3 regions of the Lysinibacillus sp. Ag94 genome follow, and region 3 is predicted to be linked to each of the others. Evidence: riboswitches for the same ligand, from Rfam matches in the RefSeq annotation. Region 3 holds a riboswitch; each other region holds the start of a gene.

Region 1 (10,518 bases), 1.5 Mb from region 3:
TTATTAATATAGTCGTAAACATACTATTAATCTTTCCAATACTAATGACCATGAATATTATTCCTTATGCTTACCCGAACACTATTGAACGTGCTCAACCATCTATAACTGTAAGCTGGCCTTTAACTGCAGAAACTGTAGTTGGGTGGGGCGGTAATGCTGTTAAAGATAATTTGCCTCATGCAGTATGGGCATCGGAGAGGTGGGCCTACGATTTAGTAATGGAACCGTATAGTATTAATAGTGAAAGCAATGAGGATTATGGAATATGGAATAAAGAAGTTTACTCACCTGTTTCTGGAGTTGTTATTGCTGTTTCAAATAATGAAGCTGACATTACACCAGGGACAGAAGATTTTAAGTCGATAGAAGGAAATTTTGTGTACATAAAAATAAAAGAAACAGGTACGTATCTTTTACTTAATCATTTAAAAAAAGGTAGCGTATCTGTTGAAGTTGGAGATACTGTAGAACCCGGGGATTCCATTGGCCGTGTTGGAAATAGCGGTTCATCCTCGGAACCCCATTTGCATATTCACCATCAAAGACAAAATCCAACGAAAGTTATACATCCTATCTTAGCGGAAGGACTGCCCCTATTTTTTCGTGATATAGATGGTGACCTCATGCCCAAAAAAGATACTAGTATAAAGCCACACCCTTTATTAAAGTAACTAATTCTCTGGTCTCTGGTTCTAGATATTAAAAGAAGTACAGGTCTTAATTTGTTATACTAGCAGTATTAGGAAGTAGCATCGGAGGTGACGCTGTTGATTTATTTGAAATTTTTAATCGAACTCATTGTTGTATCAGTACTTATTTATTTTGTAAGTGGTCGATTAATTGGTTCAAATATTAATTTTATACGTAGGGTTCTTTCTGTAGTTATTAGTGTGACGCTTACGTCCTTTGTTTATTGGTATACCTATTTACGGCATACAGATTTTTTGTACGAGTCAATGATGCAAACAGTGACAGAGGTCAGTACGCTTGTTTGGATTGGCTGCATGCTCCTAATTTCGATGCTGCTCTATCTCGTTTTTGAGCTTTTTGATCCAAGTGGTATGACAGCTAGAGATCGTCGGAATGGCAAAAAAAATTTATTATTGCGCCTTCGTAGCTACTGGCGACAGCAAAAGCGTTTGCGTCAGGTGTTAAAAATAGCAGTGACAAATGGCGTTGTTCAAACGATTAAATACGCAAGACAACGAGAAAATGAAAAGGAGCTTGCTATTGCTTTAAGGATAACTTTGGAGCAATGTGGTGGGATATTTATTAAATTTGGTCAGGTACTTTCTACTCGTAAGGAACTGTTTTCGCCTATTTTTATTGACGAGTTACAGAAGCTACAACATAATGTGAAGCCTTTATCGTCAGAGCAAGTAACTCAAATTTTAGAAGATTCACTTCCTAAGCCTATGAATGAAATATTTGCAAGCTTTCAAATGGAGCCTATTGCGGCAGCATCTATTGGACAAGTACATAAGGCACGATTGAAAAATTTTGATGAAGTCGTGGTGAAGCTACTACGTCCAGAAGTAAAGGGAATCATGCGAGACGATCTCGATATTTTAGAGGAGTTTGCTAATTGGCTTTCAAACAAATCTACATGGGCTGAGTCGCTTGGTTTTCGAGAGCTAGCTAAAGGATTTGGCGATGGGTTGCGTGAGGAAATTCATTTAGATATTGAAGCTCGTAATACATTGCAGGTGACGAATGCTCTTGCAAAAAGCGATTATAAGGTGAAGATTCCTAAAATCTATACAGAATATTGTAATGAAAATATTATTGTCATGGAATACGTACGGGGAAAAAGCGTTGCAAATGCTGCGGCTGAATTTAATCGATTAGAAAATGATCGTAGGAAGTTTGCAAGGACTGTTTTATGTTCTTTCATTGAACAAATGCTTGTTTCGGGTATATTTCATGCAGATCCACATCCGGGAAATATTCAGATTGATGAGATGGATGGTACACCGATCCTTCTTGATTTTGGGGCTGTTGGTCGTTTGGGACCTACACAACAAGAGGGCTTAAAGCTAATTTTAATGGGAATTCATCTAAGTGATTCAAATACTTTATTTGACGGCATAACGTTATTGGTAGAAAATGCAGATCATGCAGATCGTGCAAAGATAGAGCAAGCAATTGATCAAATTCTCTTGAAAATTTCTTACGTGGATCGAATTCCGACAGAAGAATTAATACATGCATTATTTACGGTTGTTCGTGATTTCGGTCTTACTTTCTATCCAGCAGTAGGTTTAGCGCTGCGTTCATTAGTAACATTAGAGGGGACATTACGGGTAATTGACCCGGATTTTGATATTTTCACGGAAGCGAAAGAGTTTTCATCTGCATATATGCGAGCATCCTTCCTTAAGCCATTTAAAGAACCGATGGCAACGAAGGAACGTTTACAAGAAGAATTAGCAATGCTTATTCCGGCATTGCACAAAATGCCTAGACGAGTTAATCAGCTCATTCAACGGGTGGAGAGCGGGAAAATTACGTTACATCACGATGTTTTTTCGGATGAGGATAATGCTCGTTTTATTACAAATTTGTTTTCCCGTTTAGTCTTACTTCTCGTTGGTATTACCTTTGGGATTATTTCTGTAGCACTTTTAGCAATCTCGCAATTTATTCGTGACGCGTACGCTGTTTACTTAAATACAGCTGCATACTTGGGCTTGTTTTTATGTGCCATTCTTTTAGTACGCCTTTCTATCCAAGCGCTACGTTCTATGAGGCAATAGGAAGCACCAGCTTGGAAACATATTATTTGCGACAAGATGAGGTAGGGGAAATGCTCCCTTACCTTTTTTTTTAAATTCTTTTAGTCGATTACAGATGTCATTATCGAGCCATAATGGGCAAATGTTCTTGTGAAATATTACAAAAACATTACAAAACAGAATTTGGGTCTAATGGTAAAGCAGTTAAAAACGTTGTTATGTAGAATAAAATGTAGTTTTGTAGAATTTAATAGAATTTACATGAATATTACAAGAATGTTGCGAGTTTTACTAAACGATTAAAAAGCCGTGAAATAGTATAAAAGTTATGCTAATAATGCTAAACTTTAAAAGGCTAATAAAATATAAGAGAAAATAAAAAAATCGTTCCAGTGATGACATTAAAATACTAAGAGCGAAATTGACTAATGAAGGGAAAGAATAACGTGGGTAAGCGCAATAAATGGCGTAAGTCGATGGTGCTAGCATTAGCACTAGCTGGCGGCTTATTATTTAATACAGTTCAACCAACCGTAGTGCATGCAGAAGAAACATCTCAACAAATGATTGATAAGAAAGCTAAGATAGATACAGAGGTTAAAAAGCTACAAGAAGAATTAACTAAACTACAAAAAGAGATCGATGAAAAAGTAAAAGTATTTAACAAAGTACAAGCAGATATTAAAGAAGTTGATGCAGATATTGTAGATACTAAAAAACGTATTGAGCAACGTTCAGCGATTTTAAATGATCGTATGGCTGCATACCAAGCTCAAGATAATACTGTGGGCGTTTATTTAAATGCTGTTCTGGAAGCAAAAAGCTTTGCAGATTTAATGGACCGTGTCGTAGCGGTAAAAACATTAATGGATGCTGACCAAGAGTTAGTAGATCAACAAGAAGCGGATAAAGCTAACTTAGAGAAACAAAAAACAACATTAGATGAAAAACAAAAAGAGCTTCAAAAGCAATTCCAAGAGCTTCAACAAAAGGAAAGCGAAATGGAAGTAAAAAAAGCTGAAAATGAAGCGAAATCTCTTGCATTAAAGGCACAAATTGCAACGAAACAAGAAGAAGAACGTTTAGAAGCAGAACGTAAAGCAGCAGAGGAAGAAGCAGCTCGTTTACGTGCACTTCAAGCAGCTACTCCAGTAGTACAAGCAACAAATAACAACGTTAACAATAATACTAGTAACAGTAATACTAGCAACGCTAACAATAGTGGTAAAGCGAACAATGAAAAAGCACCACAAAAAGTCGTTGTTGGTTCTGGTTCAGGTACTGCATCTTCAGGTGATGCCATTTCAACTGCAAAGCAATTCTTAGGCCGTAGCTATGTTTGGGGCGGTAGCAACCCATCAACAGGATTTGACTGTTCAGGTCTTGTACAATGGTCTTACAAACAAGCAGGCGTATCTTTACCACGTACAGCATCACAGCAATATTTAGCAACACAACGTATTTCAGCAAGTGAAGCACGTGTAGGTGACCTAGTATTCTTCAGCTATGGATCAGGCATAGCGCATGTAGGTATTTACTTAGGAAATAACACGATGATCGATGCTCAAAATAAAGGTGTTGTCATTGAATCACTTGATTGGTGGAATCAATATTTAGTAGGCTTCGGTCGTATTCAATAAGCCCTACTATTATATAGACGATTTAAATAGCGAAAAGGTCATCCTTGTAAAAAAAATTACAAAGATGACCTTTTTTATTATTTGACGGTATTTAAGGTCCTCCGAGTAAAAATCATATAGTCGGATATAAATCCATTAATTTAAAGCTCGACTACGCGATGAATAATGAGTAAAATAACATCTAAGATGAATAAATTTACATAAGTAGATATATTTACTACTATATTACCTGTTACTAAAATGAAAATAGAGCCGATGTAAGGTATAGCATCAATTATCCATATAAATGATTGTCATCTTTATAGCCGAAAGAAATGTTTTCTTGCATATTGATACTCATTTCTGATAATTTTGAAATATAATTAGAAATCTCACTTTGAAATTAAACTGTTTGTGACTTTAGTTTCGTAGTAGTAAAGTAACGAATGATGGAAATTAATACAACAAGTTTGCCATTTTTGCGTTCATAAAGGTAGGGATGAATCATGGAAAAAGAGATTTTGCAACTTTTTAGTAATTTAACAGAGCGTGACCTTGATATTCAATACAAATCATACGAAGAATTAATGAAAATTATGCAGGAACCAGTTGATTGGACATATTCAGTTTGGGAACAACTTGTTCAGGCTCTTACATATAGAAATGGACATGTACGTGCAAGTGCTGCACAATTTTTATGCGCATTGGCGGCAAAAAGTGATCCTGAAGAAAGAGTATTAGAGGACTTCTTAAAGATTTGGGCAGTAACGTATGATGAAAGAACAGAAACTGCGAGGAAAACTTTGCAGGCGATTTGGAGAATAGGCTTAGCAGGGCAGGTACAAAGAGATTTAGTCGTGTCATATTTGGCTAAAAGATTTCAAATATGCTTAGACGAAAAGCACCCGACATCGATACGCTATGATATTATTGTATCTTTTAAAAAGCTATTCGATGAAACGAAAGACCCGAAATTACTAGAGATTGCACAGCGATTAATTGAAGAAGAAGAAGATGGTAAATACAAAAAGAAATATAAGAATGCCATCGGTTAAAAGCTGTAAAATAGCTGTTTTTGCGCAAATGCTTTCGTTGAGAGCTAGCTTTTATACCATCTATCTATGAAATATAATACCTGCACGAGCATATGAAATGCCCGTGGGGTAATGAAAACACCCGCGTGCATATGGTGATACCTGCATGATCTTTACCCATCGTATTTGTTTATTCTAATTCCACATCTATTTTTTCCTATTAATCTATGATAAACTGCATAACAAGTGAATAATTCTTGCAGAATAAGGGTGCTGAACTATAGCATAATCGGGAATTCGGTGAAAAACCGAAGCTGTTTCCGCAACTGTAAGTACAGTGAATCATAAAGATATACCACTGTCGAATGAGCTGATGGGAAGGTTTTTTATGACGCACAACATGATTGAATGTAGTGAACTGTACAAGCCAGGAGACCGACCTTTGTTTGAACGTATGATAACTCTTCGGAAGCTAGGAGAATATGCGGCAAATACATAGGCTATGCTGTGTCTATATGACACTATTTATGTTATTTTCGTTGTTTCCTTAGGAATGGGAACAACGTTTTTTTATGTACACTATCTTTCACCGGAAGAAATCCTAAGAAGGTGTGAATAAAGTAGAATTTTCCACGAAGGAAAGCGGGGACTTAGATTTGAAAAAAGATGCACGTTACTCTTGTTATCCATTTATGCGTGAAAAGGCATCAACGGTAGATTTTGAAATTCGAACAGATAGCCTGACAACACATATTGGCGTCGCTTTAGCGGCGGTAAAAAAGGAAACAGTGGAGGTAGTAGCAGATGATTTACTAGCCATTTTACCAATGGCTTACCATGTAAATGGGTCAGTACGAGGTAAATTGGCTGTAACCGAAGATAATTTGACTTGGCTAAGTGATCGCTATGATTTCTATGTTAGTCATGTAAAGGATGAAATACAAAACTTTGTATTACCTCAAGGGACAGGGGCTGCTACTGCATTACATGTATGCCGTAGTGAGGCGAAAAAATCCTACCGTGTTTTGCACAAAGTATCTGAAGAACGGGAAGTACCTGCTATTCTCTTTGACTATTTAGGATTGCTAGCCAATGTGTTTTTCGTAATGGCTGTCTATATGAATCAGCATGCTAGTATTGCTGAAATACCGTTTATTAGTAAGTCATACCCGATGAAAAAGAAAAAGGAGAATCAATGAAATGAAGAAAATGTTTAAGCTACAATGGCTTTCTGTGTTGATGCTGGCCCTTGTATTAGTTGGCTGCGGCACGAAAGAGGATACAAAAAAAGAAACGGTTTCTAAGGAAGATCAACAAGTTGAGAAAACTACTAGCTATAAAGTTAAGGATGACCGTGGTGTAGAAGTAGAGTTTAATGCAGTTCCTAAAACTATTGTTTCATTACAACCGAGTAATACAGAGATTTTATTTGCGCTAGGTGTGGGAGATAAAATCGTAGGTGCAACGGAGTATGATACGTATCCAGAAGAAGCGCAAAAAATTGAGCGTGTTTCTGATTCTGTAAAATTCAACAGTGAGCGTATTTTAGCACTAAAGCCAGACGTCGTAATTGCCTATACGACTGGTGGAGATGAAGAAAATTTAAATGCATTAAAAGGCCTTGAGGATGCAGGTATTAAAGTGTTTGCCATTCAATCAGCTAAATCATTTGATGATGTTTATGGGGATATCGAACAAGTCGCAACGGTTATGGGCATCAAAGATAAAGGCGACAAGTTAAATGAAGATATTAAAGGTAAAATTGCCGATGTCCAAGCGAAAGTTAAAGATGTGAAAGAACCGAAAAATATCTATTTAGAAATTAGTCCAAAGCCAGACATCTATACAGCTGGTTCTGGTACATTCCAACAAGAGATTTTAAATGCTGCAAATGTTAACAACGTTTTTGCTGACCTTAAAAGCTGGGTCAAAGTATCTGAGGAAGATATTATTGCGAAAAATCCAGATGTTATTTTAACAACAGTAAACTATGTGAAAGACCCAGCGGCAGAAATTCTTTCCCGTGATGGATGGAATTCAATCACTGCTATTCAAAATAAAGCGGTTTATTCAATAGATACTGATATTTCAAATCGTCCAGGTCCACGAATTGGCGAAGCAGTTGAGTTAATCGCAAAAGCAGTATACCCTGAGTTATTTAAATAGTTTTATTGAAAAAGCGTATGTTGAAGCTGTCCTATATGGGCAGCTTTTTTGCTGATCGGATAAGGTGGATAACTGCTCCGCTTTGATGAAGAAGTGAACGGATGAAGTGGATAACTGCTCTGCTATGATGAAGAAGTGATCGGGTGAAGTGGATAACTTCTCCGCTTTGATGAAATAGTGAACAAGTAGGGGTGGATAACTGCTCTGCTAGATGAAGAAGTGATCGGGTGAAGTGGATAACTGCTCCGCTTTGATGAAGAAGTGAATGGGTAGAGTGGATAATTGCTCAGCTATGATGAAAAATGACCAGGTGAAGTGGATAACTGCTCCGCTATGATGAAAAATGAACGGGTGAAGTGGATAACTGCTCAGCTATGATGAAAAAGTGACTAGGTAGGGTGGATAACTGCTTAGCTAGGATGAAGAAGTGATCAGGTATAAGGCCACATTCTCCTCCTCAATAAAGCACTCAAATCCCTCTTATCGCTCGAAGTAGTATATGACATTTCCTAGTGTGAAAATTGGTATTATATCGGATTGTTTTATAATATAGAAGTAAGAATGCTTGCTAACAGAGAGAGGTGCAGTGAGTGAAACAGTTTGATATGAAGATTGTTCCGTTTGAAGCAGTTTATAATTTTCGTGATATGGGTGGTTATAAGTCGAGAGATGGACGTGCTGTTAAGAATGGTTTGATATATCGTTCAGCAGCACTTGGTAAAATGACGAAAGCAGATAAGGAGCTATTTAAAACGCTTGGTGTGAAAACGATTTTTGATTATCGAGACAACCATGAGGCTCAAAATAATCCTAATCCGGTATTTCCGTATGCCCAGTATATTCAAATGCCAGCAAAGGGAAATCATGCGTTTGAGATGCCTACAAACACTGGTGGAAAAGATTTTTATAAGGTTGTAAGCCCAGAGATGTTCCGAGAATTTTATGCGCAAATGCCTTTTAATAATGCTTCGTTTAAAAAGTTAATAGCAACGATTCAGCATCCTGAAAATTTAGGGCTTGTTCATCATTGTGCGGTCGGAAAGGATCGAACAGGTATTGGCAGCGCACTTATTTTACTTGCTTTAGATGTACCTGAGGAAACAATCATGGAGGACTATTTAGATACAAATGTACATTTAAGTCCCTTAGTAGAACGAATGGCTCAGACAATTCAGCTAGGTTATAGCGATCAAGAATTGCAGCAATTTTATGCTTTAATGTCGGCCCGTGAGGACTATTTACAAGCGGCATTTGATGCAATGGATAATCGATATGGCTCTAAGACTACTTTTTTAGAGCAAGAGTTTGGTTTAACAACAGAAAAACGTAAGCAATTGCAGGATCATTACTTAATATGATAAGAAACCCTTTCGCATAAAATTGTGAGAGGGGTTTTTACGTATTCTACTAACTTCATAATGTTTCATTATAAAAACTCTTTACACCTTAAAAATCTATGATAAGATACTATATATTTTTATCACGCTGTAACGGGTAGTCATTTAACTGTACCGAAATAACCGCACGTAATTTTTATGAAGTGTATAGGAGAAGTTGAAATTGTCAGACATAGTAAGAGAAAGTGATTTAAAAGAGACAAATAAGTTAAGCTTGTTCCATTTAACGTGGCCGATATTTTTAGAAGTATTTTTATTTATGTTAATGGGACTAGCAGATACTTTTATGCTCAGTGCTTTATCAGATAATGCAGTATCAGGGGTTGGTGCAGCCAATCAGTATATTCATATTGCCATTTTAATACTTGAAGTAGTTGGTAATGGTGCTTCCATTGTTGTATCTCAATACCTAGGTTCAAGGCGCTTTTTTGAAGCTGCGAAAATTTCCGCTTTAGCAGTAACGATGAATTTGATCGTTGGACTAATGATGAGTGTCTTATTTTTCTTCTTTTCGAGTCATTTAATGACCATGATGAACTTGCAGGGAGAAGTGCTTAAATATGCCCAAAGCTATTTAGTAATCATAGGAAGCTTTATTTTTTTACAGGCAATTATAAATGCGTTAGCAGCGATTATCCGTGTACATGGATGGACAAAGCAAACGATGTATGTATCACTAGGTATGAATGTGTTACACGTTGTATTAAACTACGGTTTAATCTTTGGTAACCTAGGATTACCGGAGTTAGGTGTAAAAGGAGCGGCAATTTCCTCAGTTGTAAGTCGGGGATTAGCGGTTCTTGTGTTTTTCTGGCTGTTGTATCAAGTGATGGAAGTAAGAGTAAAGCTAGCGTATTATTTCGAGTATTCAAAGGAATATGTTCGAAAAATATTAAATATAGGCTTACCGTCAGCATTTGAGCAGGTGCTTTATCAGTTTTGTCAGATTGTCTTCCTTTATTATGCAACGTATTTAGGTTCAGAGACACTTGCTGCAAGACAATATGCTATGAATATTTCGATGTTTACATACTTATTTGCGATTGCAATCGGGACGGGCACAGCTATAATTATTGGTCGAAATGTCGGTGCTGGTAAAAAAGATCAAGCTTATCATCAGCTTTGGTTAAGTGTACGAGCAGCTTTTGCCTTTACGATAACTATGGTTGTAGTTGTGACGATATTTCGTAAACAACTAATGCACGTTTTCACTGATAATTCAGAGGTAATAGCTATCGGAGCATCTGTCTTAGCATTAAGCATTCTACTCGAAACAGGGCGTACAATGAATATTGTTGTTATTAACTCGTTGCGTGCCTCAGGGGATGCAAGATTTCCGGTGAAAATCGGTTTCTTATCAATGGTATGTATGAGCCTTCCACTCGGGTACTTGTTCGTATTCGTTTTACATTGGGGTTTAGTAGGTATTTGGTTAGCGATTTCAGCAGATGAATGGATGCGAGCCATTATTGTATACTTTAGATGGAGAAGTCGTAAGTGGGAGCGTTTTGCACTTGTTTCACCTACAGAACAACAGGAGGCGAATTAATGGGAGCACTTTCTA
Region 2 (10,518 bases), 680 kb from region 3:
TATAGCAAGGACTCTTTTGTATGATTGAAAAATGCTTTCAGACTTTTTAACTATAACTAGATCTTAAAATGTAGATTGTTGTACTTGTTGACGAAGTGTTTTTGCTGCTGCTACCATATTCATCAATGCTGAGATCGTTTCTGGCTCCTTCCTTGTTTTTAAACCACAGTCAGGATTCACCCAAAATTGATTTTTTGATAAAACCTGTAAACTATCCTGCATTATGCTTAGCATTTCCTTTTCACTCGGTACACGTGGACTATGAATATCATAAACGCCTAGCCCAATTCCTTTTTCATACGGATTGACTTGCAAAGAAGAAATTAACTCGCCATGGCTACGTGACGTTTCGATGGAAATAACATCAGCGTCCAATGCACTAATTGGCTCGATAAAATCATTAAACTCGCAATAGCACATATGTGTATGGATTTGTGTTTCATCCTTCACGCTAGATGTAGCAAGTTTAAAAGCATTTACCGTCCACTCTAAGTACGTTCCCCAATTTTCTTTACGGAGCGGCAAGCCTTCTCGTAATGCTGGTTCATCAACCTGAATAATTGCAATACCTGCAGCTTCAAGTGCTTTCACCTCTTCTCGAAGTGCCAAAGCAATCTGATACGTTACATCCTTTCGAGAAATATCATCCCGTACAAAGGACCAATTTAAAATTGTCACAGGACCCGTAAGCATACCTTTTACATAGCGTTTCGTTTGGCTTTGGGCATAGGCTGTTTCTTTGACTGTCATCGGTGCATCCCATGCAACGTCACCGTAAATAATTGGTGGCTTCACACAGCGGGAACCGTATGAAACAACCCAGGCTTTTTCCGTAAATGCAAAACCTGTTAGTTTTTCGCCGAAATATTCAACCATATCTGTGCGCTCAAATTCACCGTGCACAAGAACGTCGATATCTAATTCCTCTTGAATAGTAATCCAACGCTTTGTCTCATGTTCTACAAATACTGCATAATCCTCATTTGTAATGTGTTTCTTACGCCATGCACTTCGTGTACGTTTGACTTCATCTGATTGCGGAAAGCTCCCAATTGTTGTCGTTGGGAACAGTGGTAATTGCAATGCTTGCTGTTGAATCTTTTGCCGTGCTTTAAAATCACTATGGCGTTCAAAGTCTTGTATCGACACTGTTTGAACCGCTTTTTGAACATCTTTATTTTGACGAATCGGATGATTTTTCAAAGCTTCAATCGCCTTCATACTTTCCGATAGTTTGTAATTTGAGGGACTGTCTTGGCCCTGTAAATATTTTGTTACTTCTATAATTTCAACTAATTTTTCATCCGCAAAGGCGAGGGCATTTTTAAGAACTGGTTCAAGCTTCGTTTCAAGTGTAGTCGTAATTGGAACATGCTGTAAGTTACATGAAGATTGAATCCATAGTTCTTTTGCGTCACTTAGCTGTTCAATAGCTTTAATAGTTGAGCTAACTTCTGCTAGATTGGAACGCCAAATATCTCTTCCATTAATAATACCAACAGCCAATATTTTATCTTTTGGGAAGCCAAATTGACGTAATGCCTCCATGTTTTTACCGTAGCCATGCACAAAGTCTAACCCAATCCCACGAACAGGAAGTTTTACAATTGACTCATACGCTGTTAATGATTCGAAATAGGTTTGTAGCATAATTTTAGCTTCGGGTACTGAGACAGCTAATTGTGTATAAATTTCTTGAACAAGTTTAACTTCCGCTTCATCTAATGTTGTGGCAAGAAGTGGTTCTTCTAATTGAATCCACTGTGCACCTGCATCCACGAGCTCCTTAATGACATGCGTATAAAGTGGTAGTAATGCTAAAATGAATGTAATCTGCGATATTTTGTCATAGCCTTTTGTTAATTGACAAAATGTATAAGGGCCAATCAATGTAGGCTTTGCAGTAATACCAAACGCTTCCTTAGCCTCTAAAAAATCCGCCAAGATTTTATTTTCTGTTAATTGCAAAGCTTGTCCATCGTATTCTGGCACAATATAATGATAATTTGTATTAAACCATTTCGTCATCTCACTAGCCACGGCTTTTTTACTACCACGAGCTACCCCATAGTATGTTTGTAAATCAACTTTGCCTCCCTGCCAATCAAAGCGCTTTGGAACTAAGCCAAACATCATTGCCGTATCTAACATTCTGTCATAAAGGGTGAAATCTCCAACAGTTATCAGGTCTATTCCGAGTTGAAGCTGCTTGGTAATTCGGGCTAGACGAATATCCTTTAAGTTCTGCAAAAATTCACCCTCTGAAAGCTCATTTTTCCAAAAAGCCTCTAAAGCCTTTTTCCATTCACGATCTTCTCCGATATACGGATAACCAACTATAGTACTTGTATAAATCATGTTCATCTCTCCTATTCATTAATTATGCCTCGGCATTATTGAGTCCGGAATCGGCCTATGTGCTTGAGCCCAGTACGAGGGCCGACATGATGTCGGTCATTTCGCTCTTCTTTCTGATTCCGTAACAGAGGCGTTAACTTCTAATAAGAAGTAAAAAAAAGCCACTCTCCTTTTTTTGGAAAATGGCTGTTATCGCAAATTAAAAATAGCTATGAAAAAACAATACGAAATTGTTACAAAATATCGCATGATTCTTTGTCGCACAGGGCCGATACGGTCACATCTCACCACCTATTTCCACGTAGGTATTTGGTGTGTACTAGAAATTGGCAGGTCTCCTGGCTTCTCATCAACACGCCTCACAGCCTTCCCAGTTTCCCAGTGGCAATTGTGATTTGCTCCGATATACAGTTGCGGGACAGCGTCGGATTTGCACCGACTTCCCTTTTAAGCCAAACTTTCATTTGGCACCAACTCTTACACATTATTTAATTATGTTTTACTATAACACACATTTTTCAGAAAAGTAGATTTATTTCCATATTTCAATCCAACACTTAGGAGCCCCACACATCTAATTACCAAAATACCCCTTGTAAATGAGTGTATATTTTGTTATTTTTAAGTTAGTTATCTAACTAACTAATAACAATGGGGGTGTCAATAAATGGCAAAGCCTACTGGTATCGAAAAGTCAGATTTATTAATGGCTGCCAAGTACAGTTTAGTAGAAAAAGGGATTGAAAAATTCACCTTAAAGGCTGTTGCTGAGCAAGCTGGTGTAACACAAGGAACTATTTATTATCATTTCAAATCAAAAGAGCAAATCATTCTCGAAATAGTTCAAGACATCTGTGAAAATTCTTGGCATGAGATTTTGACGACCGATCAAGAAATGATTCAATCTGCTCTTCTCTCTGCAAAAAGTCGATATGAAAATGATGCCTTTTATCATAAATTATTTTTTACCTTAATCGTCTATGGCTTTACGAACCCGACTATTAGACAGCAAATAGGACAAATTTTAGCGGCCGAAAATGAACATTTGCGCAATATTTTCAATAAATTATGGGATACATCACCAATTGATGGTGTGTCGATGGAAACTTGGAGCATTTTTTTCAACGCGCTAATTGATGGCTTGGCCATACAAGTGATGATGCGGGACGATTTCGATGTAGCTATATTTTATCAGCAATTAGAAAAAATCCTTGAGACATTGCATCGTCTAGGAAAATAATTAGAGGAGGAACACTATGCGATTCTTTTTATGCTGGGGTTTTGGCATTTGGTTTGTAGCAAGTGCCGTGTTTCGATTGATAGGGCATTACTTTTTTACCTTTAAAGAACCTCTCCTCATGATAGCTACTTACATTGTAGCTTTTCCAATCGTTTGGCTAGCGACAATACCGATTTATTCTATAAAAAAATAAAAGGTACAGAGCGATTACTGGCTGCAATCTGCATCGCATTACCTGGAATGCTTATCGATGCAGTCGTGTTATTAGTCTTCGACGATATGTTTCCCAATTTATCGGCTGTCTTAGATCGATATTTCGCCTCATGGCTATTATGGGCTTGTTCCCTATTTGTCATGACTGGTTTTACAAAGGCCACATTCGTGAGAAAAAACTATTCCTTCGTCAAATTAAAGGATTTGACAATATTAGCCTAGAAGTAAGTATCGATTACAATTAAAGGAGTGGGAAAAATGGTGATAGGCTTACATCACGTTCAAATAACAATTCCAAAAGGTGAAGAAGAAAAAGGGAAACATTTTTACTGTCAAGTATTAGGACTACATGAACTTGAAAAGCCTGATTCGTTGAAAGGACGAGGTGGATTTTGGTTACAGGTCGGCAATAAAGAGGTACATGTGGGGACAGAGGATGGCTTTGATAGATTAACGACAAAAGCTCATATTGCTTATCAAGTTGAAAATATAGAACATTGGAAGAAGGTATTAGCCGAACATCATATAGAAATTTTCGATTCAGTTCCTATTCCTCATTTTGAACGCTTTGAATTTAGAGATCCATTCGGTAATAGAGTAGAGATGATTCAAGAAATTTAAGGAAAACAGTTGACTGGAAGGCATGCTGTAAATCTTTAGCAAAGCAACGCCGTTTTAACATAATGTCATCAGCCTTCTAAAGAGCAAAAAAGATCCACACACAAAGGCAGTGCCTAAATTTGTAAGCATAATGAGAAGTACTAGGGGCGTTCGAGACCTATCTCGCTTGCGCTCTAGTGTCTCATTTGTGACGCTGATCCCCAATGCTCACTCTCCTCTCTAATCAAATTCCCGAAGCCTAGATCTGACATCTCATTTCACACTATTTTATAGTGATAGCAACTACTTATCTTTAGTTGTAAGCGTGGAACAGCCGTGCGAAACAGTTCAACACTCACTCCATGGAACCGCTATTTCTCGCTAAATCCCAAAGACGAACTATCGCTAAGTATTCCATGGTAATGTATAAGTATGATTGTCGTTTAGTCTTTCAATGCCTACTTTCAACGCATAAAAAAGCTTGTACTTCCTGCCCCTTTGACTTTCGTTTTCCACTAACACTTCACCCAACTGAAACATTTGTAATAAAACTGTAAATTAAGGCGATGAAGCCTTTTATATAAGGTGTTTACAGCGAATCCCCATCCAGCGTGGTAACAATTTCCTCAAAGAAGCCCTACTTTTTCATGCTACGATTAATTCCAGTGACAAACCAAATTAGGATTAATCCTAACAATAGCTTCAGGAGGAAATTAACAACATGAATAAACGATTTTTAACAACAACATTAGCATTGACGATAGGTTTTAGCACAGTGGGGATGGTACAGCCAACTGTTCAACCTATAGAAGTTGAGGCTGCAACAACAAATGCCTATAATAACTCACAAGCTGTTAATGCGAAAGCAGATCAACTAATTCAAACTGGAAAAAGCTTAATTGGTAAGGCAACGTACAGCAATTCTGTATACAAGGCTACATATCCTTATAAATTTTCTTGTGCTTCATTTATTATGTACATTTTCGAGAAAAATGGTGTTGACCTTGCAACTTATAATGAAGATTATATGTTACAGCAAGGAACGCCGGTTAACAGAAATCAATTACAAAAAGGTGATTTACTATTCTTTAAGAGTAAAAAAACTGGGACAGACCCTGACCACGTTGGTATGTATATCGGAAACAACAAAATGATTCATATGGCTGATTCTAAGCAAAATATTGTGATTTCTGATTTAAATAGTAAACCATATTATAAAGATAATTATGTAGGGGCACGTAGAGTATTACCTTCATTACTGTCAGCTAATCCTGCAACGAAAGGCGATAAGATTGTTGAAAACGCCTTTAATTATAAAAATAAAGTAACGATGAGCTCAACAAATAATGAAGCAAGTCTTCGCTTTACAGCGCCAGGATATGTAGATTTCGTCTATCGTAAAAGTGGCGTTAAACTTGGTACAACCAATTTAAAGCAACTAATGAATGTTGGAACAACGGTTTCACGTACCAATTTAAAAAAGGGTGATTTAGTGTTCTTTAATAGTGTTAAAGGCTCTAAAAACCCTTCACAAGTAGCTATCTATGCCGGAGATCAACGTATTATCATTCCAAGTTCAAGTGGTATTACTACAAGAGTACTAATGGTTGACTATTATAAAGAGCATTATATTACAGCAAAACGTGTTTTTTAAGAACGTTTACTAGCATCATTTCAAATACTTGAATTTGCAATGCTCAACACAATTAATGTTTGCTGGAACAAATGTATTTCAGCCCTACAAAAATACCGAACTATCCAATGAAACGCTTATGAAGTGTTTCGGAATAGTTCGGTTTTTCTAGTTATCGTGTTTTGTTAATTTAGAGATTATTTGGCTTTATGAAGGAGCCTTTTCGTTATGTCCCAGCTTGTTAATTATTTACGTTTTAACTGATTCGCAAATTCTATCATAGATCTGCTAGACATTGGACCTTTAATAAGGACAATGGTTTCACTATCAAGCTTCTGCTTTAGTACATCTAAAACACCTGTCACATCTTTAAACTTATGAACATCTGCCTTGGTGCCGTCCTTCAACGCTTGGTTCGCAATATTTTCTGCTCTATTGCCAATAGTAATAAGCGTATCAATAGTTCTTTTCGCAACCATTGTGCCAATTTCTCGATGATATTTTTCTTCGAAATTTCCTAACCTCTTAATGTCACCTAAAATAAGAATTACTTTCTTCCCTTTTCCTATCGTATCTAAAACTTTTAGTGCCGCTTCAACAGAAGTCGGGTTATTTGTCCAAGTATCATCTATTATAGTACATTTACCGATGCCTGTAGAAAATTCTAAGTGTCTTGCCATCGCTTTGAACGTTTTTAATTGCGAAATTGCAACAGCAATGGAAAGTCCCATTTCCTTTACGGCAGCTATAGCCGCTAATGCGTTATATACTTGGTGTTCTCCGTATCCTGGAACAAATAAATTGTATTTGTTATTTGACACTTTTAGTACAAATTTCATGCCGCCTTTTGTAAATTGTATATTCGTAGCTTGATAATCTGCCTTTTCGTTAACGCCAAAGGTAATAATCTTTCCTTTAAATTTATTTAGGGGGATTTTTTTAATGTTTTCATCATCACCATTAATGATTAACGTGCCATCTTTTCTTATTCCTTCTACAATTTCAGCCTTTGCCTTGATATAGCCATCTAGATTATTGCATCCATCTAAATGATGGACACCAATATTCGTAATAATACCAATCGTAGGCTGATAGATCATACATTGGTGTTTAATATTACCGATATTACCTAGCCCTAATTCAAAGATAGCTGCTTTTGTATTCTGATCAATTCCAGTCAAGTACGGTAAGGATTGCCGTGGCTCATTTTTACTACTGACAGATGCTTGAACATTCCATTCCTTACTAGCTATATGTTTAATCATTTCTTTCGTTGTCGTTTTACCACATGTTCCGGTCAAAGCAACGACTGGTATTTGAAATAAATTTCTGTAATGTCCCATAAATTTCCAATAGGCATGCAAAATAGTCTTGACGCGTATAACGGTCGTATTTTTCAGCGCATTTTTCAATTCCTCTGATGATTTATCAGAAATGACAAGAGATGGTCCCTTTCGATCTATTTCTTGCCAGTTAATTTGATCACTTTTACTAACAAACATAAGTGTATGATTTTGAGTCAGTTCATGTCGGTTATAATAAATTGCATGTTTAACAGACCAGTGTTCAGAACCGCTTAATAATTCTCCTTGTAATAATTTTCTTATATCGCTCACACTTATATGTTGCAAGTTAACTACGCCCCCTTTCTATAAAATTATTTCTGAATAAATGCGTATCATAGTTTATGCATTTCTAGCAATTAACTATAAATATGCTCTTTCTAGTAAATGATAAAAAATAATATTTATTTAGGTGAAATCTATTCAGAAGTTGAAGATTTTTTTATTTTTAAATCATCTGCCAACTTAGAAACTTCTTTACTATACATATCACCTTTAATGAAAAGAACTGTATTTTCATCTACAATTTCTTCTAACAATTTATAGACGCGCGTACTATTTTTAAAAATATACACCGGTGAACTCATTCCTGCCTCAATGGCGTGAAGCGCCATAATACTTGCATGTTCCCCTATTGTAATCAGTACATCGACTCCAATTTCACTAATTAATTCTCCCGCTTGTTCGTGAATTATATATCCCCAAGACCCTAAATCTGTTATCGTCCCAATAATGGCAATCTTTTTCTTGCCTTCTCCGAGAGCCTTCAAAACCTTTAATCCTGCCTCCAAAGAAGTAGTCGTTATATTCCATGTATCATCTAGTAATATGGAATTATTAATGCCCTTAAACACCTGAAGCTGCTTATTTAATTTTCGGAATGATTGCAGTTGTTCAGCTGCTAAAGAAATCGGCAAACCCATTTCACAAATAGCTGCAATTGCCGTGAGCGCATTATATACTTGATGCTCGCCAAAACCTGGTACATAGATTTCATAGAGTTTCTTCTTGTGATAAACATTGAACAGCATACCATTTTTGTGGTAGCGAATATTTCTTGCCTGAAAATCACAGGATTCATGCTTACCTACTTTTATAATGCGTCCTTGAAACTTTGATAAATCTATTTTACTGGTGTTGACATCATCAGCATTAAGGATTAAGGAGCCTGTGGGACTAATAATGTCCAGCATTTCACCCTTTGCTTGGATATACCCCTCTAAAGTTTTACAATAATTCAAATGGTGTGCCCCAATATTTGTAATAATCCCAATAGTCGGCTTGAAATAGTCCCCCGCAAGTTTGATGTCCCCCGGTGAACCAACAGCAGTTTCAAAAACGGCTGCATCGGTACGATCATCAATATTCAGTAAATATTGTAAAGAAGCAGTTCTAGAATTACTACTAAGTGGCGTGGATACTACATTTTTTTCTGCAGAAAGGATATGTTTGATCATTTCCTTCGTCGTCGATTTTCCAGAAGTACCCGTAATGGCTACTACAGGGATATTAAATTGATTACGATAAAAATTTACAAACTTCCAATAGGCCTCATCTGAATCTTCTACTCTAATCATAATTATTTGCTCAGGTAATTCATTTTGACTGTATCGTCTATCGGTTACAAGCACTATAGGATAAAGTGACTTATACTCTTTCCAGTTCACAATACGCTTATTTGTAAAAAGGACGGTATTTGGTTTTTTCACTTGCTTCAGTCGATAAGCTCCATGTTGAATCAACACTTCGTCCGACCCTTGCACTAATTGGCCTGCAGTTATCGCTTTTAAATCCTGCACCGTAAGAGGCTTCATATCAATCTCCCCTCCTTTCCCCTCTAGTATATGTAACTTCTTAAAAGTTGCTTGGATGGATGCAAGATACATAACTAGAAGAAATCACTTTCTTCGCATATATATATAGTTGATTAAGTATCTAACGAACAATAGAAGGAGTGATATAACTGAAAACAATTATATTTATCGGCACTAACAAATCCGGGTCAAGTCGTGAAGCAACAAGAGCAGCAGAAAACCTAGGTTATTATACTGTCCTTTTTACAAACAACAAAAAGCAATTACAACAGCGAAAAGCCTACCCAGATATTCATAAAATGATTCTTATTGATACTTCGAATATAGAGGACATGAAAGATGAAATTTATAATTTAACTAAAACTGGGTTAGAAATAAAATCTATTGTTAGTTTTGTCGATCCTTTTGTCCATATTGCCTCAATTTTATGTGATGAATTTTGCGACAACTATACATCTTCAACAGCTATCGAAATAATGGAGGATAAAGAAAAAACGAGAAATTTTTTAAAAAACCAGCCTTATTCTCCTAAGTTTTTTCTTCTCAAGCCAAATGAGTCCTTTTCTAATAACATAGAGTTTCCACTTATTGTGAAATCTCCAAAATCAACAGGCTCCAAAGATGTATTGTTAGCAGACGACTCAGACCAACTGAAGAAACATCTGAGCCATCTGCGCAGTAAAAATCCCCGTGAAACAATAATGATTGAAGAATATATCGAAGGCCCACAATATTTAGTAGAAGCACTTGTCTATAAACGGCAAGCTAATATCATCGGTATTATTGAACAAGAAATTACTCAAGGTAAACGTTTTATCATTACTGGTTATGGTGTTCTCGTTAAGGCTCCAAAAGAAATTCAAGCAGGCCTTGAGGAAGTTCTTCAGTCTATTGTTAAAGCGTTTAACATCGAAAATGGTGCTCTGCATTTAGAGCTTCGTTTAACAAAGAATGGCTGGAAGCTTATAGAAATTAATCCGCGAATCTCAGGGGGAGCAATGAATACGATGCTACACGCCGCCTTTGGATTTAATTTAGTGAAAGAAACACTTAAAATATTTTTAGGTGAGCGTCCCGATATCAAACCAAAGCATAGAAAGTTTGTCTATACAAAATACGTCATTGTGGAAAGTAAAGGGATTTTAGAAAAAGTTATTGGAAGAAATAAAGCAGCTCATTCACCTGGAGTTGTGGATGTCTATGTGAAGCCGAGAAGAGGGACATTGCTAATCCCTCCCTTATCAATGGGACATCGTTATGCATATGTAATCGCGGAAGGTGCAACATTAGCGGAAGCTAAAAATAAAGCCATTAACG
Region 3 (10,518 bases):
GAATTTATCGTTTATACATCCCCTTTAACAGCTCTAGATAAACAAAAAATTAACTCTTATCTAGCAATTAAATATGGAATATCGTTGATTGGTACGAGTTACTTATTCTCAGACGGTACAACAATCTGGGATAAAACAGTAAATTCGGGTTATAGCGATAACATTGCTGGTATTGCTCGTGAAAATGCGCAAGACCTGCATCAAAAACAAAGTCTTGCAACAAATGATACATTAGGACTGATTATTGGTATTGGACCGTCATTGTTCGAGAAAAACGAAGCGATTGCTGATAATCTTTTAATTGATCACCAAGCATTAGTTTGGGGCGATAACGGCTCCGAATTGAAATTTACGAAGCAGATTGGCAATACAGGAAAAAATCATGCTGAACGTATTTGGAAAGTGCAAAATACGGGTAGTATTGGTGAAGTAAATATTGCGATACCAAAAGCTTCTGTGCCAACTGGTACAACATTATTAGTAGGAGCAAGTGAGGCAGATTTCACTACTGCTACAGCTTACCCAATGACTACGGAAGTGACAGTTGCTGGTACAGAATACTATGTAACAAAAGCAACATTAGCAAACGGACAGTATTTCACATTCGCTGCACCTGCTCCAAAACTTGAAAATGCGGCACTTGAGCAAGCACAAGCAGGTGGCAATCAAATTACCCTGACGTTTGACAAAGACATCGTATTGACTGATGGAGCTGGCTTTACGATTACAGTTGGTGATCATAATATTACAAATGCAACTTTTAAAGTTGATCCAACTGATGCGAAGAAAGTCATTATTACATTGCCAGATGGGACAGACGTAACAGGCAAAGAAGTAACAGTCAAATATGATGCTACTCAAGGTAACTTAAAAGGAACAAGTGGTGTGCCTGTAAATGACTTTACAGTAGATGCAACAGCACAAAATCCAGTCGTTAATAAAACAGCACTTGAAAAAGAAATAGCAAAAGCTGAAGCTTTAAAAGAAGCAGACTATACAGCAGAAACATGGGCAGTTTACAAAGAAGAATTAGCAAAAGCTCAAGCTGTATTAGGAAAAGGTGATGCGACACAAGCCGAAGTAGATGCAGCAGAAGCAGCATTAGCAAAAGCGCGCGAAGCGTTACAAGAAAAACCAAGTGTTAATAAAACAGCACTTGAAAAAGAAATAGCAAAAGCTGATGCTTTAAAAGAAGCAGACTATACAGCAGAAACATGGGCAGTTTACAAAGAAGAAATAGCAAAAGCTCAAGCTGTATTAGGAAAAGGCGATGCGACACAAGCCGAAGTAGATGCAGCAGAAGCAGCATTAGCAAAAGCGCGCGAAGCGTTACAAGAAAAACCAGGTGTTGTTAATAAAACAGCACTTAAAGAAGAAATAGCAAAAGCTGAAGCTTTAAAAGAAGCAGACTATACAGCAGAAACATGGGCAGCTTACAAAGAAGAAATAGCAAAAGCTCAAGCTGTATTAGGAAAAGGCGATGCGACACAAGCCGAAGTAGATGCAGCAGAAGCAGCATTAGCAAAAGCACGCGAAGCGTTACAAGAAAAACCAGATGCTGTTAATAAAACAGCACTTAAAGAAGAAATAGCAAAAGCTGATGCTTTAAAAGAAGCAGACTATACAGCAGAAACATGGGCAGCTTACAAAGAAGAATTAGCAAAAGCTCAAGCTGTATTAGGAAAAGGTGATGCGACACAAGCCGAAGTAGATGCAGCAGAAGCAGCATTAGCAAAAGCACGCGAAGCATTACAAGAAAAACCAGCTGTTGTTAATAAAGCGCTACTTCAAGCTAAAGTAGATGAAGCAAAAGGTTTAGTCGCATCAAAGTACACGCCAGAAACATGGGCAAACTACCAAAATCAATTAAAAGCAGCCCAAAAAGTATTAGACAATGCCAATGCAACACAAGCAGAAGTGGATCAAGCGTTAGCTGACTTAACGGCAGCCAAAAATGCTTTAAGACCTGCTCTCACAACACCAGGTCTAGGCTCATTAGTACCATCACAAGGTGTATTAAGTCCAAGCTTCTCATCAGAAGTGACAAATTATACAATGAACGTCGATTATGCAACATCACAATTATCGTTCTTAGCAACACCAATTAACCAAGGTGCTTCAGTGACGACAACTGTTAATGGGCAGCCAGGTACTCTTGAACAAATTCCACTACAGGTAGGGGAAAATGTAATTGTCATCACAGTGACAGAATCAAATGGTAATGTGAGACACTATACAATTAAAGTATATCGTGAAGCATACACAGGCGGTGGAGGTGGTACATGGACGCCGAATCCAACACCACCAACAACGACTGAACCGGGCACAACAACAACGAAAATAAAAGTGGCATTAGAAATTGATGGCAACAACCCACTGGAAAAAACAACGGTGGAAATTGAACGTACAAAACATGCCAGCGGTGAAATCACAGACTTCGTGGCATTAACAGAAGCGAATGCCCAAGAAGCTGTAGAAAAAGCACAACAAATTGGCAATAACATCGCACGTATCGTCATTCCAGATGTTAAAGATGAAGTGGATAAAGTAACAGTAGAAATTCCAAAGCACTCTCTAAAATTACTACGGGAAAACGGATTATCGTTAGAAATTGCCACAGAGAATGGATTGATTGCGATTCCACTAAGCTCGATGAACGGTGTGGATGACAACTTCTACTTTCGCTTAGTACCTGTGAAGAAGGAAAGTGAGCGCAAGGCAATTGAAGAACGCGCTAGAGTGGAAAAAGTTGTCCGTGAAACACTACAAAGCAAAAATGTACGTGTAGTAGCTCGTCCAATGACGATTGAAACGAATATGCCTAGTCGTTCGGTACAAGTGACACTACCACTAAAAGGCTTGAAAGTGCCAACAGCCTCAGCAGAACGACAAGCATTTTTAGAGCGTCTTGCGGTGTTTATTGAACATTCGGATGGCGAGAAAAAAGTTGTATTCCCTGTAATGGTGACAATGCCTAATGGAGAACTTGGTTTACGCTTCACAGTGGACAAGTTTAGCACATTTACAGTTATTCAATTCGAGAAATCAACAGTAAGTAAGCATGAGGCTTATATTAAAGGCTTCCCGAATGGTACGTTTGGTCCTGAGAAAAACGTGACTCGAGCGCAAGTAGCAACGATGATTGCACGTATCTTAGGCTACACAGATGACCAAACAGTAGATTATGCACCATTCAAAGATATTCCAAGTAATCATTATGCAGCAGGAGCTATTGCATTTGTGAAAGAGCGAGGCATTATGAACGGGGATATGAATGGTAATTTCCGTGCAAGCGAGAACATTACACGTGCACAAATGGCAACAGTGGTTGCGAACTATAAGCACCTACAAATAGAAGAAGATGTAGAGTTAACATTCAACGATACAAAAGGTCATTGGGCACAATGGATTATTGAAGCAAACCGTACCGCCGGCATTATTAACGGTCGTCAAGATGGAAGCTTCGCACCAGACGAGCACCTAACACGTGCGCAAGCGGTTGTCATGATGAACCGTATGTTTGAACGTGGTCCATTACATGGTGTCACAAAACCAAGCTTCTTAGATACTCAAGCAACACATTGGGCATTTAATGAAATTGAAGAAGCCGCAAATGCTCACGCTTATATTATTAATGAAGATGGGGAAGAACACCTTTCAAAATAATGAACAATAAATACAAACACCTCTTTAATGGAGTGTTGTAATTATTGTGAGAATCAAAAGGTACAACTATGAAAAATGACTAGACATCCTTTGTCTAGTCATTTTTCCGTTTAGCCACTTTTTTAGAAACTGTAAATACAGATGTATTACTTGTTTGGGTGTAGGTACTTGTGATTGCTGTTCTCGTAATGTTTCAATCCTGGCATGGAAGTCCTTATAATACCCTCTTATTAGTTTAGTCTATTTAATGTAGACGAGGGTTTTTCTTATACATTCGAGTTGATATAAAATTGAAGGAGTTCGTTATTGTTTGGTAAAATGTGTTATGATTGCAATATGCAAGGAGGGATTCATATGTATCGAACAATAGCACCTCCAACAATGCCTTTACAGTAGAATCTGCTGTTTAGGCATTCAATAAAAGCTTGCTAATTCTCAATAGATTCTACTGTATATCGAACACTATATACATGTAGAAAGTAGGAATTAGAAATGAGCGGAAAACTATCTTTTATATTATCAATGATTATTTTTGGAGCTGTCGGTGTTTTTGCAAAATATATTAAGTTGCCTTCAAGTGAAATTGCCTTTTGGATGAGTCTCATTGGCTCTGTTTTTTTACTATTGGTGTTCCTTTCTAAAAAAGAAAGATTTACGAAAACAACTATTTTGCAAAATAAATGGCCGTTGGTACTTTCGAGCTTTGCCTTATGTGGTAATTGGATTTTCCTTTTCCAGGCGTACAAGGAAACAACCATCGCCAATGCAGCTCTAAGCTACTATTTTGCTCCAGTACTAGTGATTTGTTTGTCACCTATCATTTTAAAAGAAAAAATAATATTGAAAAAAATTTTTTATGTTTGTGTTGCATTAGTAGGACTGTATTTTATCGTTCAAAGCCAAACTACCGAAACAAACGAACATTATATTGGTATTGTCTACGGCCTTATTGCAGCTTGCTTCTATGCAGTAGTAACATTCACCAATAAGTATATTCGTGGATTAAAAGAGCCTGATAATACGATTATTCAACTTGCTTTAGCAGCGTTATTCCTTGCTCTTTACCTTTTTGGGACTAATGGGTTCCAAGTAATGCAAATCGATATAAAATCAATTAGTTTACTGATCGCATTGGGCATTGTCCATGCTGGAATCGGCTTCTATCTGTTCTTTTTTGGAATGCGTCATCTAAAAGGGCAAAGTATAGCTATATTAAGCTATATTGATCCACTAACATCATTAGTGATTTCGACGATGATTATAGGAGAAAAAATGGCAACCCTTCAAATAATCGGCGCTATTCTTTTGCTCAGCGCAACATTTCTGAGTGAATTGGATAAAACAAAGACGATATCACAACAATAGATGGACAGGAAGCTTCCTAATGCCTTTTTGGCAGTAGGGAGCTTTTTCGGATACGGAGCATAAAGAGTTGAAAATAGCCATATCAAATTGAAAGGTGTAGAGCCTGATGTGACTAAGAAAAGTTTGCAAGAAATATGCAATTCCACTAATATATTGACACAAAAACTACTTTGACGTAGATTTAAAGTAATTGCATAAAAGCATTAGGTGCCCATTGCGGGAGAATAGGGAATAAAGTGAAAAGCTTTAGCGGTCCCACCACTGTAAAAGGGAGTTTCATAGAGAATGCCACTAGCATCGTTCTGGGAAGGTTCTATGAAATGTTGAAATTGAGCCAGGAGACCTGCCTATCTGCTTCGGTTATATAGATGATGGAAAAGTCTGTAGTTTATTTGTTATGGAATAAACTACAGGCTTTTTATTTTTTCTCTAAATCATTCTTCAAGTTACAAGGGCAAAAAAGAAAGGGGAAATTTTCAATGCAATTATTACAACAGACGATTCATAACATTCAAAGTGCTGACTACAAAATGATGGAGAAGGCACGGGAACGCATAGATGCACTTTGCAAGCCACCTAGAAGCTTGGGGAAACTGGAGGCCCTTGCTGTGCAACTATCCGGAATTACAGGCGAACTATTTCCTGCGATTGCTAATAAAGCAATTATTGTCTGTGCAGCAGATCATGGAGTTTGTGATGAAGGGGTTACATCTAATCCACAAAATGTGACAGTCTTTCAAACATTAAATTTTCCTAGAGGAGGAACTGGTGTCTGTGCTATCGCAAAAATCACAGATGCAAAAATTGTTACAGTTGACATTGGCGTAAAAGAAGATATTCCTCTTGATGCTGGTGTTATTGTAAAAAAAATTAAATATGGCACAGACAATATGGCAAAGGGCCCTGCTATGTCAAGGGAAGAAGCCATTCAATCTATTGAAGTAGGAATTGAAGTAGCTACGGAAGAAATAAAAAATGGGATAAATGTACTCGGGACAGGTGAAATGGGTATTGGTAATACAACACCGAGTGCTGCCATATTATCGGTTCTTCGTGAATGTCATCCGAATGAAGTGACAGGCTTCGGTGCAGGTGTTGGACCAGGGGGAATAGCGCATAAAGTACAAGTCATTTATGATGCTATTGCATTAAATAAACCAAATCGCGATGATGCTATAGATATTCTTGCAAAAGTTGGTGGATTAGAAATAGGCGCTATGGCTGGGGTGATACTTGCTGCCGCTGCATATCGTAAACCTGTTGTTATTGATGGTTTTATTTCTACCATCGCTGCCCTTATCGCTTACGAACTTGAACCTAACGTAAAAGACTATATCATTCCTTCGCATGCCTCTGAAGAACCAGGTGCAAAAATTGCCGCTGAAATGCTCGGAGTTGAACCGATGTTACAGATGAATATGCGATTGGGGGAGGGCTCTGGTGCAGCTTTAGCCTTTCCTATTTTGGACGCAGCATGCTCTATGATGAAAAATATGGCTACTTTAGAAGAAGCAATGTTGCTGTTGAAAAAGTAACTTTATTTGCAGATCACGGTGTGTGATAAACGAAGTCATGGATAGAACCGTCAAAATCGTGGATAGAACAGCCGAAGTCGTGGATAGAACCATCAAAATCGTGGATAGAACAGCCGAAGTCGTTGAATAGAACGGTCAAAGTGATGGATAGAACCGCTAAGAAAAATGAATTTAAAAATTCAAGCCCAAATTCTCAGATTTGGGCTTTTATTATGCAACAGTTTAACTATGCTCTATTCAACTTCCGTAACGGTAGACGCCATTTCTTCATATATGAAAGTATTCTTAGTACTGTGATCACACCAAATAATACATATAAAAAGATATCCCCTGAAAATAGTTGAAGTCCTATGATAAGCCCGGCTAGTGCTGCCCAAACACCGTAGATTTCATCGCGGAGGACTAATGGTTGTCGTCTAGCTAATAAATCACGAATAATTCCACCACCTGACCCTGTTAAGACAGCAGCTACAATAACGGCACTAATAGGCATGTCGAGCTTCACAGCATAAAGGGCACCTTGAATCGCAAATGCCGATAATCCAATAGCATCAGTGACATTGCCCCAACGATGCCAATGCTGAATGAGTCGATGTGGAAATAAAAAAAAGAGCGTAATAGCTGCAATGGCAATTTGGAACATTCTATCCTGCCCCCACAGTGTTGTTACAGGTAAACCTATAAGTAAGTTTCGTATAGCTCCACCACCAAAAGCAGTTACGATACCGAGTATATATACACCGAATAAATCGTATTCTTCCTCCATTGCAATTATTGCCCCGGAAATTGCGAAGGCAATTGTGCCAATGATACTAAAAACCTCCCAAGCCAACCCTTTCACCCCTTATGTGAATAAATCATTTTATGTTGTTGTAGATTAGTTACTGTATCTACAAGTTTTCGCAAAAAAAAGCATCGACTTATGATTTGGAATTATCAGATACTAAATATTTTATTATAGCAGAATTAAAACTTTAAGTTCGTAATTCAACTTCTTTTCAGCAAATGTTTTGTGTAACGTAAGTGAAACGGCAGTTACAGAAATATCCCAGCACTATAGGTGGATGAGATGAATGCGGATTTAAGTTACTTAAAGGTATCCAAACACCCTGTGCCTGTCGCAAAAGCATAGCTAAAAAGAAATGAAAGCCTTCGTTGGATGTCACGTAATTATGCCGAGTCCTGATCTTAGTGCCTAATGAAATTAGCAAGCTTTGCAGGCAAGCTCACAAATTGTTAAGATAGGATTTGAACAAATGTGAAATGGAGAAGAACAGTATGACTTTTACAACCAATTTATCAGAAGAAACACTAGCATTAGCTGCTAAAATAGAAGAAAAGGTACGCCCTTTTCATGCAAAGGTAGAAGACATGGCGTTCTTCAATCAACAAAAAGTGCTTGCCGCGTTCCGAAAGCATCAAGTAAGTGACTATCATCTGCACCCGTCTAATGGTTATGGCTATGATGATGAGGGGCGTGACAATCTAGAACGAGTTTATGCAGAGGTTTTTGGAGCGGAGGCTGCCATTGTACGTCCGCAAATTATTTCTGGTACACATGCAATTACACTTAGCTTATTCGGCGTGCTACGTCCGGGTGATGAATTACTTTATATTTCGGGTCAGCCTTATGATACATTGCAATCAATAGTGGATGGTGGCGATAAAGATACTGGCTCGTTAAAAGATTATAAAATCGGTTATAGCCATGTGGATTTAATCGATAATCAAGCGATCGATTGGGAAGGTGTTGCAGCTGCAATTACACCAAACACAAAAATGATTGCTATCCAACGTTCGAAGGGCTATGCAACACGCCCATCCTTTACCATTTCGCAAATTACAGACATGTGTGCAAAAATCCGTGAATTAGCACCGGATGCAGTTATTTTCGTTGATAATTGCTACGGTGAATTTGTTGAGGCACAGGAACCGACAGAGGTTGGGGCTGATTTAATAGCAGGCTCACTCATTAAAAATCCTGGCGGTGGCTTAGCGAAAATTGGTGGTTATATTGCTGGCCGTGCAGATTTAGTAGAAAAATGTGCTTATCGTATGACATCACCAGGTATAGGTGCTGAAGCAGGAGCAACATTAAATACGCTTGGTGATTTCTATCAAGGATTTTTCCTTGCACCACATGTTGTATCTCAAGCTTTAAAAGGTGCGATTTTCACGGCTGCTATGCTGGGAGAAATTGGTATGAATACATCACCAAGCTATGATGCTAATCGTACAGATTTAATTCAATCGGTTTCTTTCCAAACTGCGGAACAAATGATTGCTTTTTGCCGTGAAATTCAAGCGAATTCACCAATTAATGCGCACTATGCGCCTGAGCCCGCTTATATGCCTGGCTATGAGGATGATGTCATCATGGCAGCTGGAACATTCATTCAAGGTTCTAGTATTGAGCTTACAGCAGACGGTCCTATTCGTCCGCCATTTACAGCATTTATTCAAGGTGGGTTAACATACGAACACGTAAAATTTGCAATTTGTAGTGCTGTTCAAAAAATCCAAAAATAGGTAAAAAACTATTCAAAATTTCTATTTTGAATAGTTTTTTATTTATAGATGAAATGTTGAAGATATCATTTTTTTTAAACGTAGAATTAAGACACATCGGACGCCCTAGGGGAAGCGCCAAATCGGAACGTAAATCAATCTCCACGTTAGGATAATAATCTTCGTTTTTTATAATTTTTGGTCATTTCGAAAAAATTATTTTAATTCATGTTAGGAAACCTTACATGAGTGGTTGACAGTGTAAATTTTTCGTTATATTATTAGCAGGTATTGGAGGGGACTTAAATGAGTCGTGAAATTAGACGAACTATGCCGTTATTATCTATGAATATCGTAATGCAATTGACCGAGCTGTCGGCACGTCAGATTCGTTATTATGAAGAACACCATTTAATTGAGCCGCACCGAACAGAAGGTAACCGTCGAATGTTTTCATTAAATGACGTCGATGTATTGCTAGAAATAAAAGATTACTTGGAACAGGGTATGAACATGGCAAAAATTAAAAAGCTGTTCGCTAAAAAGAATGAACCTGTTTCAACAGATGAACAAAATTTAAGTGACTCAGAATTGCGTCGCATCATGCGTGAGGAAATGCTTCAAGCGCAGCGCATGCAAAAATCATCCATCCGTCGTGGGGATTTATCTCGATTCTATTAATAAAAAGCAACATCGTTAATTACTTTATTAATAGGGTAGGGTAATGATAAAAAAGCTAGACATTTTATAGGAGTGTGGAAAACTGTGGGTAAATACACAAAAGAGGACATTAAACGTCTAATCGAAGAAAAAAACGTAAGCTTTATTCGTCTACAATTTACAGATATTCTTGGCACAATCAAAAATGTTGAGATTCCTGTAAGCCAATTAGACAAAGCTCTAGAAAACAAAATGATGTTTGATGGCTCATCTATTGAAGGCTTCGTACGTATCGAAGAATCAGATATGTATTTATATCCTGATTTGGATACTTTCGTAGTGTTCCCTTGGACTTCTGAAAAAGGGAAAGTAGCACGTTTCATCTGTGATGTATTCACTGCTAAAGGCGAGCCATTTGCTGGTGACCCACGAAACAACTTAAAACGTATCCTTAAGAAAATGGAAGACATGGGCTTCACAAGCTTCAATTTAGGGCCTGAGCCAGAATTCTTCTTATTTAAATTAGATGCAAAAGGTGAACCGACACTAGAAGTAAATGACCACGGTGGTTACTTCGACTTAGCACCAACTGATCTTGGCGAAAACTGCCGTCGTGATATCGTATTAGAGCTAGAAGAAATGGGCTTCGAAATTGAAGCATCTCACCATGAGGTAGCTCCAGGACAACATGAAATTGACTTTAAATATGCAGATGCAATTACAGCTTGTGACAATATCCAAACGTTTAAATTAGTTGTTAAAACAATTGCTCGTAAACACGGTT

What was found. A riboswitch is a leader RNA that binds a small molecule or an ion and turns the genes downstream of it on or off. The one in region 3 is predicted to bind cobalamin.
Region 1: it holds a riboswitch for cobalamin, as region 3 does, so the genes downstream of both, MY533_RS20220 (hypothetical protein) here and cobT (nicotinate-nucleotide--dimethylbenzimidazole phosphoribosyltransferase) in region 3, are expected to answer to the same signal.
Region 2: it holds a riboswitch for cobalamin, as region 3 does, so the genes downstream of both, metE (5-methyltetrahydropteroyltriglutamate--homocysteine S-methyltransferase) here and cobT (nicotinate-nucleotide--dimethylbenzimidazole phosphoribosyltransferase) in region 3, are expected to answer to the same signal.

What each region holds. Positions count from the first base shown of each region.
Region 1 covers NZ_CP096780.1:4,279,749-4,290,266, reverse strand. Annotated here, with positions in the region: gene MY533_RS20240 (M23 family metallopeptidase) at 1-674, shown strand, start outside; gene MY533_RS20235 (ABC1 kinase family protein) at 771-2,759, shown strand; gene MY533_RS20230 (C40 family peptidase) at 3,167-4,378, shown strand; gene MY533_RS20225 (hypothetical protein) at 4,864-5,412, shown strand; cobalamin riboswitch at 5,643-5,850, shown strand; gene MY533_RS20220 (hypothetical protein) at 6,048-6,590, shown strand; gene MY533_RS20215 (ABC transporter substrate-binding protein) at 6,592-7,557, shown strand; gene MY533_RS20210 (tyrosine-protein phosphatase) at 8,148-8,915, shown strand; gene MY533_RS20205 (MATE family efflux transporter) at 9,127-10,503, shown strand; gene MY533_RS20200 (putative RNA methyltransferase) at 10,503-10,518, shown strand, end outside.
Region 2 covers NZ_CP096780.1:1,871,368-1,881,885, reverse strand. Annotated here, with positions in the region: gene metE (5-methyltetrahydropteroyltriglutamate--homocysteine S-methyltransferase) at 64-2,358, opposite strand; cobalamin riboswitch at 2,669-2,848, opposite strand; gene MY533_RS08490 (TetR/AcrR family transcriptional regulator) at 3,026-3,598, shown strand; gene MY533_RS08485 (hypothetical protein) at 3,615-3,791, shown strand; gene MY533_RS08480 (DUF5367 family protein) at 3,752-4,033, shown strand; gene MY533_RS08475 (VOC family protein) at 4,070-4,432, shown strand; gene MY533_RS08470 (C40 family peptidase) at 5,133-6,065, shown strand; gene murF (UDP-N-acetylmuramoyl-tripeptide--D-alanyl-D-alanine ligase) at 6,290-7,675, opposite strand; gene murF (UDP-N-acetylmuramoyl-tripeptide--D-alanyl-D-alanine ligase) at 7,807-9,201, opposite strand; gene MY533_RS08455 (ATP-grasp domain-containing protein) at 9,351-10,518, shown strand, end outside.
Region 3 covers NZ_CP096780.1:1,193,836-1,204,353, forward strand. Annotated here, with positions in the region: gene MY533_RS05275 (DUF8202 domain-containing protein) at 1-3,666, shown strand, start outside; gene MY533_RS05280 (DMT family transporter) at 4,159-5,031, shown strand; cobalamin riboswitch at 5,220-5,397, shown strand; gene cobT (nicotinate-nucleotide--dimethylbenzimidazole phosphoribosyltransferase) at 5,511-6,566, shown strand; gene MY533_RS05290 (trimeric intracellular cation channel family protein) at 6,793-7,398, opposite strand; gene MY533_RS05295 (methionine gamma-lyase family protein) at 7,845-9,095, shown strand; gene MY533_RS05300 (MerR family transcriptional regulator) at 9,381-9,755, shown strand; gene glnA (type I glutamate--ammonia ligase) at 9,840-10,518, shown strand, end outside.